2 regions of the Streptomyces sp. SL06 genome follow, and region 2 is predicted to be linked to the other one. Evidence: riboswitches for the same ligand, from Rfam matches in the RefSeq annotation. Region 2 holds a riboswitch; the other holds the start of a gene.

Region 1 (7,023 bases), 4.0 Mb from region 2:
GGGAGCGGATCGACACGGGGGAGACCCTGGTCGGGCACAATCCGGCGGACGAGCTGGCCCGGCGGCGCAACCGGGCGGTCTGACCCGCCGCCGCACACGGGCGCATTGTCAGTGGCGTAGGGCAGCATCGGAGATGTGAGAACCGCGCCCACGATCCTGCATCTCGACATGGATGCCTTCTTCGCCTCGGTGGAGCAGGCGTCCAAGCCGAGCCTGCGCGGGAAGGCGGTCGTCGTGGGTGGCCTCGGACCGCGCGGCGTGGTCGCCACCGCCTCGTACGAGGCGCGGGTCTTCGGCGTCCATTCGGCGATGCCCATGGGCCAGGCCCGGCGGCTGGCGCCCAACGCCGCGTATCTCGTTCCGCGCTTCCAGCTCTACCGGTCGATCAGCGAGCAGGTGATGCGGCTGCTGCGGGAGCTGTCGCCGCTGGTGGAGCCGCTGAGCCTGGACGAGGCCTTCGTGGATCTGGAGGCCGGCGGAGCGGCCCGGGACGCGGAGTCGGCACGGCTGACCGGGGCGAAGCTGCGCGCGGACATCCGCGCCGTCACCGGACTCACCGGATCCGTGGGGCTCGCCGCCTCCAAGATGCTGGCCAAGATCGCCTCCGAGGAGGCCAAGCCCGACGGGCTGGTGCTGATCCCGCCGGGGACGGAGCGGGCCATGCTGGAGCCGATGTCCGTGCGGACGCTGCCCGGGGTGGGACCGGCGACGGGCGACCATCTGCGGCGGGCCGGGATCACCACGGTCGGCGAACTCGCCGAGGCGGGCGAGGACGAGCTGGTTCGGATGGTGGGCAAGGCGCACGGCCACGCCCTGTACGCCATGGCGCTGGCGCTCGACGAGCGGCCCGTGGTGTCCGAGCGGGAGACCAAGTCGGTGTCGGTCGAGGACACCTACGACGTGGACATCCACGACCGGGTGCGGGTCGGCGTGGAGGTGGGGCGGCTGGCCGACCGGTGCGTGCGGCGGCTGCGCGGGTCCGGTCTGTCCGGGCGGACCATCGTCCTCAAGGTGCGCAGATACGACTTCTCCACGCTGACGCGCTCCGAGACCCTGCGCGGGCCCACGGACGACCCGGCGGTGGTGCGGGAGGCCGCCGCCCGGCTGCTGGACTCGGTGGACACCACCGGCGGCGTGCGGCTGCTCGGGGTCGGCGTCAGCGGGCTCGCCGACTACACGCAGGAGGACCTGTTCGCGCAGGCGGCGGGGGACCGGGCCGAGGAACTCGCCGAGGAGCCCGATGCCGAGCCCGTGGCGGCCGAGCAGCCTGCGGCCCCCGCCGAGCGCCGGTGGCCCGCGGGGCACGACGTGCGGCACACGCAGTACGGGCACGGGTGGGTGCAGGGCAGCGGGCTCGGGCGGGTCACCGTGCGGTTCGAGACGCCGTACTCGGCGGTCGGCCGGGTGCGCACCTTTCCGGTGGACGCCCGGGAGCTGACGCCGGCCGATCCGCTGCCGCTGGTCCGGCCCGTGGGGCGAAGACCCGGCGAGGGGGACGGGCAGGCCTGGTCGCGGACGCGGATGCCGGCGGGACCGGCGTGTCGGACGCCGGCGCGCGGACCGGTCCGAGGGGGCCCGTGAGACCGGCGCCAGGCTAGGGGGCGTCGTGTGGATCAGGCCGTGGGAGATCGGCGGTGCTCCTCGGTGCCGGTGAGCGGGGTCCGGTGCGTGCGGCCGCGAGGCGGAGGAGGGAGTCGACGCGGAGCGTCGGCGAGTGACGACAACGCCGCGGACGTGCGTGCCGGGCCCCGTGTCCGCGGCTTGATCCGCACGACACCCCCCAGGACCCGGCGGGCGTGTGTCGTGCGGACGGGGTGTCAGTTCTCCTCGTTGCCCGTGCCCGCGAGCTTGCCGAAGTCGTGGTCGGGGAGCGGATCGGGCGCGGCCACGTCGAGGCCGTAGTGGTGATAGAGCTGGAGTTCCTGCTCCGGCGAGAGGTGGCGGCCGACGCCGAAGTCGGGCGCCTCCTTGATCAGGGACCGGTCGAAGGGCACGCGCAGGGTGCCCTCGACCAGCTCGCTGGGCTCCAGGGGCACGAAGGCGTCCCTGCTGAACAGACCGGTGCGTATCGCCGCCCACTCGGGGACGCCGGTGGCGTCGTCGAGATAGACCTCGTCGACGGTGCCGATCCTGGTGCCGTCACGGTCGAAGGCCTTGCGGCCGATCAGGTTCCGCGGGTCGATGTCAGTACGCACGGGGCCCTCCACTTGGTCGCACTGGGGTCGCACACCAGCCACTGAATCATCCGTAAGTACTACAAAAGAGCACATGGGGGCGGTTGGCCACTCGAAGGCCCGTGCGGCGGCCTCGCTGGTAGGCTGGCAGACGGCTGCTGACCCCGCGCGGGAGAGTCCTCCGAACACCGTCGGAGGCGCCGAAGGAGCAAATCCTCCCCGGAATCTCTCAGGCTCACGTACCGCGCGGACGAGGTCACTCTGGAAAGCAGGGCGGGTGTCGACGGCTTCCGCCCTCACCGACGGTGAAAGCCGGGAGCGCCCTCGGGCCGCCCGGTGAAGCTCTCAGGTTGAGATGACAGAGGGGGAGGCCGTCCGGGTACCCGCGCCGTGGTGCCCCTCGAAGGTCGTCAGACCAGGAGGCCTCCGCAATGACCGCCCATCGCATTCCGCTCTCCGAACTCGAACAGGCAGCGCCGTTCGAGCAGCGCCACATCGGCCCCGACCAGGAGGCCAGGGCCAAGATGCTCGCGCAGGTCGGATACGGTTCGCTCGACGAGCTGACGGCCGCCGCGGTGCCGGACGTGATCAAGAACACCGAGGCGCTCGACCTGCCGGGCGCCCGCTCCGAGGCCGAGGTGCTGGCCGAGCTGCGCTCACTGGCCGACCGCAACCAGGTCCTCGACTCCATGATCGGCCTCGGCTACTACGGCACGTTCACCCCGTCGGTCATCCTGCGCAACGTCATGGAGAACCCCGCCTGGTACACCGCCTACACGCCGTACCAGCCGGAGATCTCCCAGGGCCGCCTGGAGGCCCTGCTGAACTTCCAGACCATGGTCGCCGACCTCACCGGCCTGCCGACCTCCGGCGCCTCGCTGCTCGACGAGGGCACCGCCGCCGCCGAGGCGATGGCGCTCTCCCGCCGCATGGGCGGGAACAAGAAGGGCCTGTTCCTGGTCGACGCGGACGCCCTGCCGCAGACCGTCGCCGTGATCCGGACCCGCGCCGAGCCGACCGGCGTCGAGGTCGTCGTCGCCGACCTGAGCGAGGGCATCCCGGCCGAGGTCGCCGAACGGGAGATCAACGGCGTCCTGATCCAGTACCCCGGCGCCTCCGGTGCCGTACGCGACATCAAGCCGGTCGTCGACCGGGCGCACGAACTCGGCGCGCTCGTCACCGTCGCCGCCGACCTGCTCGCCCTCACCCTGCTCACCTCGCCCGGCGAACTGGGCGCGGACATCGCCATCGGCACGACCCAGCGCTTCGGCGTGCCCATGGGCTTCGGCGGGCCGCACGCCGGCTACATGGCGGTGCGCGAGAAGTTCGCGCGCAGCCTGCCCGGCCGCCTGGTGGGTGTGTCCGTGGACGCCGACGGCAACAAGGCCTACCGCCTCGCCCTGCAGACCCGCGAGCAGCACATCCGCCGCGAGAAGGCCACCAGCAACATCTGCACCGCGCAGGTGCTGCTCGCCGTCATGGCCGGCATGTACGCCGTGTACCACGGACCGGAGGGGCTGCGGGCCATCGCGCGGCGCGCCCACCGGTACGCCTCCCTCGCCGCGGCGGGCCTCGCGGCCGGCGGCGTCGAGATCGTCCACGGCGCCTACTTCGACACGGTCACCGCGCGGGTGCCGGGCCGGGCCGCCGAGGTCGTCCGCGCCGCCCGCGAGAACGGCGTCAACGTACGGCTCGTCGACGCCGACCACGTCTCGTTCGCCTGCGACGAGACCACCACGCGCGCCCAGCTCGGCGGCGTGTGGCACGCCTTCGGCGTCGAGGCCGACATCGAGTCCCTGGACGCGGGGACCGAGGAGACGCTGCCCGAGGCGCTGCTGCGCACCGACGACTTCCTGACCCACCCCGTCTTCCGGCAGTACCGCTCCGAGACCGCGATGCTGCGCTATCTGCGCCGTCTCTCCGACCGGGACTACGCGCTGGACCGGGGCATGATCCCGCTGGGCTCCTGCACCATGAAGCTCAACGCGACCACCGAGATGGAGCCGGTCACCTGGCCCGAGTTCGGTGCGCTGCACCCCTTCGCGCCCGCCGAGCAGGCGCAGGGCTACCTGACGCTCATCCGTGAGCTGGAGGAGCGGCTCGCCGAGGTCACCGGGTACGACAAGGTGTCGCTCCAGCCGAACGCCGGCTCGCAGGGCGAGTTCGCGGGCCTGCTCGCCGTACGCGGCTACCACCGGGCCAACGGCGACGAGCAGCGCACCGTGTGCCTCATCCCGTCCTCCGCGCACGGCACCAACGCCGCCAGCGCCGTGCTGGCCGGCATGAAGGTGGTCGTCGTCAAGACCGCCGAGGACGGCGAGATCGACGTCGAGGATCTGCGCGCCAGGATCGAGCAGCACCGCGAGGAACTGGCCGTGCTGATGATCACCTACCCCTCCACGCACGGCGTCTTCGAGGAGCACGTCGCCGACATCTGCGCCCGGGTGCACGACGCCGGCGGACAGGTCTACGTGGACGGTGCCAACCTCAACGCCCTGGTCGGCCTCGCCAAGCCGGGCCACTTCGGCGGCGACGTCTCGCACCTGAACCTGCACAAGACCTTCTGCATCCCGCACGGCGGCGGCGGTCCCGGCGTCGGCCCCGTGGCCGTACGGTCGCATCTGGCGCCGTACCTGCCGAACCACCCCTTGCAGGCCGCGGCCGGTCCGCAGACGGGTGTCGGTCCGGTCTCGGCGGCGCCGTGGGGCTCGGCGGGCATCCTGCCGATCTCCTGGTCGTACGTCCGGCTGATGGGCGGCGAGGGGCTCAAGCGCGCCACGCAGGTCGCCGTGCTGTCCGCCAACTACATCGCCAAGCGGCTGGAGCCGCACTACCCGGTGCTGTACACCGGTCCGGGCGGTCTTGTCGCGCACGAGTGCATCATCGACCTGCGCCCGCTGACCAGGGCGACCGGCGTCAGCGTCGACGATGTCGCCAAGCGCCTGATCGACTACGGCTTCCACGCGCCGACGATGTCGTTCCCGGTGGCCGGCACGCTGATGATCGAGCCGACCGAGTCCGAGGACCTGGCCGAGCTCGACCGGTTCTGCGAGGCGATGATCGCCATCCGCGCGGAAATCGAGAAGGTCGGCTCCGGCGTCTGGCCCGCCGACGACAACCCGCTGCGGGGCGCCCCGCACACCGCCGGCGCCCTGGGCGGCGAGTGGGACCACGCGTACACGCGCGAGGAGGCCGTCTTCCCGGCCGGTGTGTCCGCCGCCGACAAGTACTGGCCGCCGGTGCGCCGCATCGACCAGGCCTACGGCGACCGGAACCTCGTCTGCTCCTGCCCGCCGCTGGACGCGTACGAGGACTGAGCCTCTCGCGTGTCACGCGGTCGTCTCACGCGGTCGCGATGGAGACCTCCGTCGACTTGATCAGCGCGACGACGGGGATGCCGACGGCCAGCCCCAGGTCGTCGGCGGCGTCCTTGGTGATGACGGCGGTCAGGGCGGCGCCCTCGACGGCGACCTGGACGGCGGCCATCGCGGCGCCGGTGGTGACGGCGGTGACCGTACCCGGCAGCCGGTTGCGGATGGACAGGCCCTCCACGGGCCCGGTGCCGAGGGCGACCTCCGTCGCCTTCACCAGGGCCCGGACGGCGGTCCCGGAGGTGAGGGCGAGATCCTCGGCGGCGTCCCGGGTGATCGCCGCGGTGAAGTCCTGGCCGCCGGACAGGCGGACGCCGACCGTCGCCATGGCCTCGCCCGGGGTGACGGCGGTGACGGTACCGGGGAGCTGGTTGCGGATGCTCAGGCTCATGAGGGCACCGTAGCCCCGCGAGGGGGTTGTGCCGCGTATGGGAGGTTGTGGGGGAGTCCGCGTCACCGTGCCGAGTCCGGCATCGCGTCGCCGGCCCCGGACACGCTTCGGGGCCGGTGCGCGGTGGTGGCCGCGGGCCGGCCCCTCGGTGCGCCGGACGGAGCGGTGTCGCGCCGTCCGGCTCGTGCTCAGGCGGCGGTCATCAGGCCCGCGCCGACGGGGCGGTGCGGGGCGATGGCCTGGCCGTCCGGCAGTAGCTCACCGGTGTCCTCGAAGAGGACGACGCCGTTGCACAGCAGGCTCCATCCCTGCTCCGGGTGGTGCGCCACGAGGCGGGCGGATTCCCGGTCGGCGGAGTCGGCTGAGGGGCACGGTGGCTGATGCTGACACATGAGTCGGGTCTCTCGGTCCGTGGTGATGGGTGAGTTCGCTGTCCGGTCTGTCCCGTGGCGTGAAGCCTCGTTCATGGCCGCCCCCGTTGTCTGAGTCGGTCCGAACCCAGTGTTGCCCTACGGCTCTCGATCCGCAGGTATTTGGCAGCACCGCTTCTCACCTGTTGAGGACGCGTCACCCACGCGGACGGTTCAGCCCAACTGCACTGTCACTTCGGATGGTTCGGCATGGCCGGATAGGGCTAGTCCGCGTGGGTGGGCGAGTCGGACGGGTCAGGCGGGCGAACCCAGCAGCCGGGCCGGCGTCGCCCGGTGGGTGAGGACCGGCAGCAGTTCGGCGACCCGGTGCGGCCGGTGGGCCGCGATGCCGGGGGGCGCCGGTGCCAGCGGTATCAGCAGGTCGGTGGCGGCCGGGTGGCCGGTCGCTGCGTCCGCCGCGCAGTCGCCGTGCAGCCACAGCGTGAGCATGTACAGCCCGGGGACCGACAGCAGCCGCGGCTGGTAGGACTGGGACACCGACTCGGCCTGGCGCAGCGCGTGTTCGGTCGAGGTGACGTAGGGGCCCTCGAAGAAGTGCGAGAACGCCCAGCCGTCGGGGGTCAGCATGGTGTCGGCCGCCGCCACGGACCGGTCGCCGGAGCGGATGAGGAAGCGCCACCCGGCCAGCCGCGTCGCCGTCACCCCCTCCGCGGTGA
Region 2 (7,023 bases):
GCCAGGCCCGTTCGTTCTCCAGCATCAGGGCGGAGATGGACAGGCCCGTCTCCCGGGCCAGGCGCAGCAGTTCGTCGCCGGTGCGGAAGGGGTACTTCAGCACCGTGTCGTCGAGCACGATGCGGTCCGCGCCCACCGCCTCCTCGTCCACGACGAAGCCGCCGCCGACCGAGTAGTACGTCTTCGTCCGCACCTGCGCGCCCGTCGCGTCGTACGCCCGCAGCGTCATGCCGTTGGCGTGGTACGGGAGCGCCTCGCGGCGGTGCAGGACCATGTCGTCGTCGTAGGAGAAGGCGATCTCGTGCTCGCCCAGGAGGCTGATGCGGCCCGAGGACCTGATCGCCCCGACCCGGTCGTCGGCCTTCTCCACGTCCACCGTGCGCGGCGAGTCGCCCTCCAGGCCGAGCAGCACCGCCTTGGGCGTGCCGTGCCCGTGGCCCGTGGCGGCGAGAGAGCCGTACAGCTCGGCGCGGACCGAGGCCACGGAGTCCAGCAGCTCCTCGTTGCGCAGGCGGTGGGCGAACATGCGGGCCGCGCGCATCGGGCCGACCGTGTGGGAACTCGACGGGCCGATGCCGATCGAGAACAGGTCGAAGACCGAGATGGCCACGGGGACTCCTCACAACGGGGTGGTGCAGAGGGTGGTGCTTCGGGCGGGGCGCCGTGTTCCGCTTGTGGCGGGCACGGCGCCCCCGAACGCCTCGGGCGCTACTTGTCCAGACCCGGGTACAGCGGGTGCTTGTCGGCCAGGGCCTTCACCCGGGCGCTGAGCGACGGCGCGTCGTAGGACGGCTTGAGCGCCTGCGCGATCACGTCCGCGACCTCGGCGAAGTCCTCGGCCGTGAAGCCGCGGGTCGCCAGGGCGGGCGTACCGATGCGCAGACCGGACGTCACCATCGGCGGACGCGGGTCGTTCGGGACGGCGTTGCGGTTGACCGTGATGCCGACCTCGTGGAGGCGGTCCTCGGCCTGCTGCCCGTCCAGTTCGCACGCGCGCAGGTCGACCAGGACCAGGTGGACGTCGGTGCCGCCGGTCAGGACCGAGACGCCCGCCGCCTTCGCGTCGTCGCGCACCAGGCGCTCGGCCAGGATGCGCGCGCCCTCCAGCGTACGGCGCTGGCGGTCCTTGAACTCCTCGCTCGCGGCGACCTTGAAGGAGACGGCCTTCGCGGCCACCACATGCTCCAGCGGGCCGCCCTGCTGACCGGGGAAGACAGCCGAGTTGATCTTCTTCGCCAAGGCGGCGGTGGACAGGATCACACCGCCGCGCGGACCGCCCAGCGTCTTGTGCGTGGTGGTGGTCACGACGTGGGCGTGCGGAACCGGGTTCGGGTGCAGGCCCGCCGCGACCAGACCGGCGAAGTGCGCCATGTCGACCATCAGATAGGCGCCGACCTCGTCCGCGACCTCGCGGAACGCGGCGAAGTCCAGTTGCCGCGGGTAGGCCGACCAGCCGGCCACGATCAGCTTCGGCCTGCTCTCCTTGGCGAGGCGCTCCACCTCGGCCATGTCGATCCGGCCGTCCTCGCCGACGTGGTACGGGACGACATTGTAGAGCTTGCCGGAGAAGTTGATCTTCATGCCGTGGGTCAGGTGCCCGCCGTGGGCGAGGTTCAGACCCATGATCGTGTCGCCCGGTTCGAGCAGCGCGAACATCGCGGCGGCGTTGGCCTGGGCGCCGGAGTGCGGCTGCACGTTGGCGTGCTCGGCGCCGAAGAGCGCCTTCACCCGGTCGACGGCGATCCGCTCGACCACGTCGACGTGCTCGCAGCCGCCGTAGTAGCGGCGGCCGGGGTAGCCCTCGGCGTACTTGTTGGTCAGGACCGAGCCCTGGGCCTCCATGACCGCGACCGGAGCGAAGTTCTCCGAGGCGATCATCTCGAGGGTGGACTGCTGGCGGTCCAGCTCGGCGTCGACGGCGGCGGCGATGTCGGGGTCGAGTTCGTGCAGGGGCGTGTTCAGAAGCGACATGCGGTGGGTGACTCCTCAGCCGGCGGTGAAGGCGGTGTACTCGTCGGCGGAGAGCAGGTCGGCCGGCTCGTCCGTGACACGTACCCGGAACAGCCAGCCGCCCTCGAAGGGCGCGGAGTTCACCAGCGACGGGTCGTTGACGACGTCCTCGTTGACCTCGGTGACCTCGCCGGAGACCGGGGAGTACAGGTCGGAGACCGACTTGGTCGACTCCAGTTCGCCGCAGGTCTCGCCCGCGGACACCGAGGCGCCGACCTCGGGGAGCTGGACGAACACAACGTCACCGAGCGCGTTGGCCGCGTGCTCCGTGATGCCGACCGTCGAGGTGCCGTCCTCGGCGGCCGACAGCCACTCGTGCTCCTTGCTGTAGCGCAGCTGCTGGGGATTGCTCATGGCCTGAATTCTCCTGTACGCGGCGGAGTGCTGATGAAGGCTGATCAAGGGGGTACTGCTGAAACCGCTGGTGAGCGGCGAGAACACGCGCGGGGCGGCGAGGGTGCCCCGACGCCCAGTGTCTACTTCTGGCGCTTGTAGAACGGCAGCGCCACGACCTCGTACGGCTCGTGGCTGCCCCGGATGTCCACGCCGACCCCCGGCGTGCCCGGTGCCGCGTGCGCGGGGTCGACGTACGCCATGGCGATCGGCCTGCCGAGCGTCGGGGACGGCGCGCCGGAGGTGACCTCGCCGACGGCCTCGCCGCCGGCGACGACCGGGTACCCGGCGCGCGGGACCCGGCGGCCCTCGGCGACCAGGCCGACCAGGACCCGGGGCGGCGTGGCGGCGGCGCGCCCGGCGGCCTCGGCCAGTGCCGCGCGGCCGACGAAGTCGCCCTCCTTCTCGAACTTCACCACCCGGCCGAGCCCGGCGTCGAAGGGCGTCAGGGCGGTCGTCAGCTCGTGCCCGTACAGCGGCATGCCCGCCTCCAGGCGGAGCGTGTCCCGGCAGGACAGACCGCACGGGACCAGGCCGACGCCCTCGCCCGCCCCGGTCAGCGCCTCCCACAGCGCGACGGCGTGCTCCGGACCCACGAACAGCTCGAAGCCGTCCTCGCCGGTGTAGCCGGTGCGCGCGATCAGCGCCGGCACACCGGCCACGGTGCCGGGCAGGCCCGCGTAGTACTTCAGGCCGTCCAGGTCGGCGTCGGTGAGGCTCTTGAGGATGCCGGGGGACTCGGGACCCTGCACGGCGAGCAGCGCGTAGGCGTCGCGGTCGTCGCGGACCTCGGCGTCGAAGCCGGCCGCCTGCCCGGTCAGCGCGTCCAGCACGACCTGGGCGTTGGAGGCGTTGGCCACCACCAGGTACTCGCTCTCGCCGAGCCGGTAGACGATCAGGTCGTCCAGGATGCCGCCGTCCTCGCGGCAGATCATGGTGTAGCGGGCCCGGCCCGGCCGCACGGCGCCGATGTTGCCGACCAGCGCGTGGTCGAGGAGGGCCGCGGCCTGCGGACCGGTGACGGTGATCTCGCCCATGTGCGAGAGGTCGAAGAGACCGGCCCGGGAGCGCACGGCGAGATGCTCGTCGCGCTCGGAGCCGTAGCGCAGGGGCATGTCCCAGCCGGCGAAGTCGGTCATGGTCGCGCCCAGCGCGCGATGCGTGGCATCCAGCGCGGTACGGCGGCGTTCGGTACTGCTCATCGGTCGGTCGTCTCCCAGGGCAGGACGGCACGGGCGAGGTCGGTCCTCCCCATCTGTCATCGGAACCTGAGAGGTTCGCCATGACCGCCGCGGCACGGCGGTCAGGACTTGCACCTTGGGTGGGACCGCCGTCGGGGGCGGTCCGCTTTTCAGATGTGCCTCGCCCGCGCGGTAACGGTGCCTGAGAGATTCAAGGGAGGGACTTGCTCCTTCGGCGCCCCGGCGAAGGCCGGGGACTCTCCCGCGCGGATTCAAACGGCCGGTATGCAGTTGGCGCCGCCATCATCGCACGCCCGGCCCGGTCCTGGGCAGGGCCGCACTTGTGACCGGCTTGTGGCAGCAAGTGAACGAAACCGGGAGACCCGCGCATTACCTTCTCTTTACACTCGACGGAGGCGGGAGCCCGAACCGCCCCAGGGGGAGGACGATCACGGTGAACAGCACCACGGCGTACGCCACGGCATTGGGCCCGGCCCTGCCCGAGCAGCCCGCCGCCCCGGCCCGCGCGGTCCGCGCGGAACCGACCGCACCCGTCGTCCGCGACCTGCGGGACCGCGACGGCCGCAGCCCGCACGCCCTGCTCTTCGGCCCCCGGGACCTGGTGGTGATCACCGGGCTGCCCGGCAGCGGCAAGTCCACCCTGATGGCCCGCACCGTGCGCGGCCCCCGGGTCGACTCCCAGGACACCCGCGACCGCTGGGACCGCGGCACGCCGCGCTTAGTGCCGTACGCGCTCTACCGGCCCCTCGTCCGCCTCTCCCACTACGCCGGACTGCGCCGCGCGCTGCGCTCCGGCGGGGGCGTCGTCGTGCACGACTGCGGCACCCAGGCCTGGGTGCGCGGCTGGCTGGCCCGCGCAGCACGCCGCCGGGGCGGCGCCCTGCACCTGCTGCTGCTCAACGTCGGCGCCGGCGAGGCCCTGGCCGGCCAGCGCGAGCGCGGGCGGGCCGTCTCGCGCTACGCCTTCCTGCGGCACCGCGCGGCCAACTCCCGCCTGCTGCGCGCGATCACCGCCGGCATCCTGCCCGCGGGCTGCGCCTCGGCGGTCCTCCTGGACCGGGCGGCGGCGGACACCCTGGTCCGGATCGCGTTCACGGGGTGACGGACGGTGGGCCCTCGGACCGGACGCGTTAGCCTTTTCAGCCACAGCAGCGGTACCAGGCACAGGCGGTAGGCAGATGGACTTCCCAGGGGACCTCCCGGCGGACTTCTCCGCCGGATTCCCGGCACAGACGCACCCCCACCCGCACGGCGGTTGGCCCGGCAACGAGCTGGAGGAGGTGCTGTCCGCCTCGCTCGGCGTGCCCGGCGCGGGCGGCCGGATCGTGGAGGTGCTCGGCCGCAGCTTCGTATGGGTGCCGCTGCCGAACGGCGGCGGGCCGCGCAGCGGCCCCCTCGACCTGCCCTCGCTGGAGATCGACGGCCAGGCCTATGTGCCGGTCTTCAGCTCCGAGGAGCAGTTCCGCCAGGTCGTCGGGGCGCAGATGGCGTACACCGTCGCCCCCGCCGTGGAGTTCGCCCGCGGGCTGCCGCCGCAGCTCGGCATCGCCGTGAACCCGGACGGCGTGGTCGGCATCCCGCTGCCGCCGCCGGCCGTGGCCGAGCTGTGCCGGGCCGGCCGCACCCCGCTGGACGGGGCCGCGGCCGGCGGCCGGGTCCGCCTCTTCGAGCCGGACTGGCAGGAAGACCCGGTGGACTTCCTGGCCGCGGCCGGCGCCGAGTTCGCCGCCGTCGGCGTCGTGCGCAGCGCCCGGCGCTGCCTTGCCGCCGTCGAGACCGCCGACCCGGTCCTGTTCGTCGGCGTCGAACTCTCCCACTGGGAGGGCGACGCCCGCGCCCTGCCCCTGGACGCCCTGGGCCGGGCCCTGACCAGGGTGCCCCTGAAGTGGCAGGTCAACCTGGTCCTCCTGGAGGCGGCCCAGGACCCGGTCTGCGACTGGATGCGGGAGAAGGTCCGGCCCTTCTACGACCGGGAGTTGTGAGGGCCGGCCGGGCGGGCGCACACGCGGGACGACAGCGCGCCCCGAGCGCATGGGCGCCCCCTGTTCGCGGAGCCTTAAGCTGGTCCCATATCCGGGACTTCTCGAAGGGGCGATACACGTGAGCGCCAGCGGCACCACGACCGGGCAGGTCGAGCACATGCTGCGCCAGGTGACCCCCGGGCGCTACGACGCCTACGAGGCCCTGCTCCGCGCGCTCGCGACCCCCACCTCCGGCCAGGTCTGGATGCTCCTGTGGCACGGCCAGGCCGGCGCCCCGGACGCCCAGTACGGGAACATGGAGGTGGAGGGCTTCGGTTACGCGCCCTGTGTCACCTCCGCCCAGGAGCTGTCGGCCAGCGGCTGGAACCGTTCGTACGAGGTGGTCGACGGACTGGAGGTGGCCCGCGCCCTGTACCCGGACCACTTCGGCCTCTGGCTCAACCCGCACGCACCCGGCGGCGGCGTCGGCATCCCCTGGCTGGACCTGCGCCGCATCGCCTCCGGCCTGGACCGCCAGCCCGCCGGGCCGCTGCGGCTGTCCGAACCGGCCATCGAGATCCCTCAGTTCTACGCCCTGCTCACGCAGAACGCCCACCGCACCCCGGCGGTCCGCGCGCTGCGCCGCGCCTGGGTGCAGCCGGCGCTGGGGGCGCCGTACCTCGCCATCGGTCTCGATGTGTACGACACCTCCCCGCCGGCCGTCGACGCGGTGCGCGCGATGATGCAGCAGTCCGTCGGCGCGGTGCCGGACGGGCTGCCGGTGTCGACGGTCGCGATGACCGACGCCCATGACCCGGTCGCCATGTGGCTGCGCGCCCAGACCCGGCCCTTCTACGACCGCGAGGCGCACGCCGCCGCCCCCGCCCAGGCTCCGGCGGGCGGGTACGGATACCCTCCGGCGGGGAGCCGGTACTGACCGTCGCGGGTTCCGAGCTGTGGGTGAAGGGCGACATCTTCGCGCGTAGATCGAAGCGTAACGCCCCATTCTGTTCCTGATGTCCTAACTCGTACGTGTCCGACCCCCGTTACCCACTGTCCGGATAACGGAACACCTCAAACAGCATCACGGTTGCGCATCCATTCCCCGTCAACTCTGGCTACTGATCGCCAAAGCGTTGAAGACTCCCGCAACAAGGGGTGGGAGTTCGCCCCTGTGTACGACGGACTGAACCACGCCGCTACAGCGGCAAGTGCGGGCCGGCTACCGCCGGTTGAGAGGGGTCCCTGCCAGATGACGGCACCATTGCACGAGCCGACCGCGGAAGCGGCCCCGAGTGCGGCCGAGGAAGCGGCGGTTGCCGGCGCCGAGGCCAAGGCAGTACAGGGGCGTTCCCTGGGCCGGATCGCCTGGGAGCGCCTGAAACGGGACAAGCTGGCCCTCGCGGGCGGCGCCGTGGTGCTCCTCCTCATCGTGATCGCGCTGCTCGCGCCCGTGA

Evidence for each region. Region 2 has a riboswitch for glycine ahead of gcvT (glycine cleavage system aminomethyltransferase GcvT). Riboswitches for the same ligand answer to the same signal wherever they lie in the genome.
Region 1: linked by a shared signal. The riboswitch ahead of gcvP (aminomethyl-transferring glycine dehydrogenase) and the one ahead of gcvT (glycine cleavage system aminomethyltransferase GcvT) in region 2 are both predicted to bind glycine.

What each region holds. Positions count from the first base shown of each region.
Region 1 covers NZ_JBSYOT010000002.1:6,136,341-6,143,363, forward strand. The annotation lists gene AC4IHM_RS28165 (MerR family transcriptional regulator) at 1-83, shown strand, start outside; gene AC4IHM_RS28170 (DNA polymerase IV) at 136-1,581, shown strand; gene AC4IHM_RS28175 (PRC-barrel domain-containing protein) at 1,818-2,195, opposite strand; glycine riboswitch at 2,334-2,429, shown strand; gene gcvP (aminomethyl-transferring glycine dehydrogenase) at 2,606-5,491, shown strand; gene AC4IHM_RS28185 (TOBE domain-containing protein) at 5,517-5,936, opposite strand; gene AC4IHM_RS28190 (DUF5999 family protein) at 6,125-6,328, opposite strand; gene AC4IHM_RS28195 (hypothetical protein) at 6,602-7,023, opposite strand, start outside.
Region 2 covers NZ_JBSYOT010000002.1:2,094,712-2,101,734, reverse strand. The annotation lists gene AC4IHM_RS09380 (L-serine ammonia-lyase) at 1-610, opposite strand, end outside; gene glyA (serine hydroxymethyltransferase) at 709-1,971, opposite strand; gene gcvH (glycine cleavage system protein GcvH) at 1,987-2,364, opposite strand; gene gcvT (glycine cleavage system aminomethyltransferase GcvT) at 2,487-3,605, opposite strand; glycine riboswitch at 3,649-3,764, opposite strand; glycine riboswitch at 3,765-3,859, opposite strand; gene AC4IHM_RS09360 (AAA family ATPase) at 4,039-4,707, shown strand; gene AC4IHM_RS09355 (enhanced serine sensitivity protein SseB) at 4,784-5,587, shown strand; gene AC4IHM_RS09350 (enhanced serine sensitivity protein SseB C-terminal domain-containing protein) at 5,706-6,503, shown strand; gene AC4IHM_RS09345 (ABC transporter permease) at 6,819-7,023, shown strand, end outside.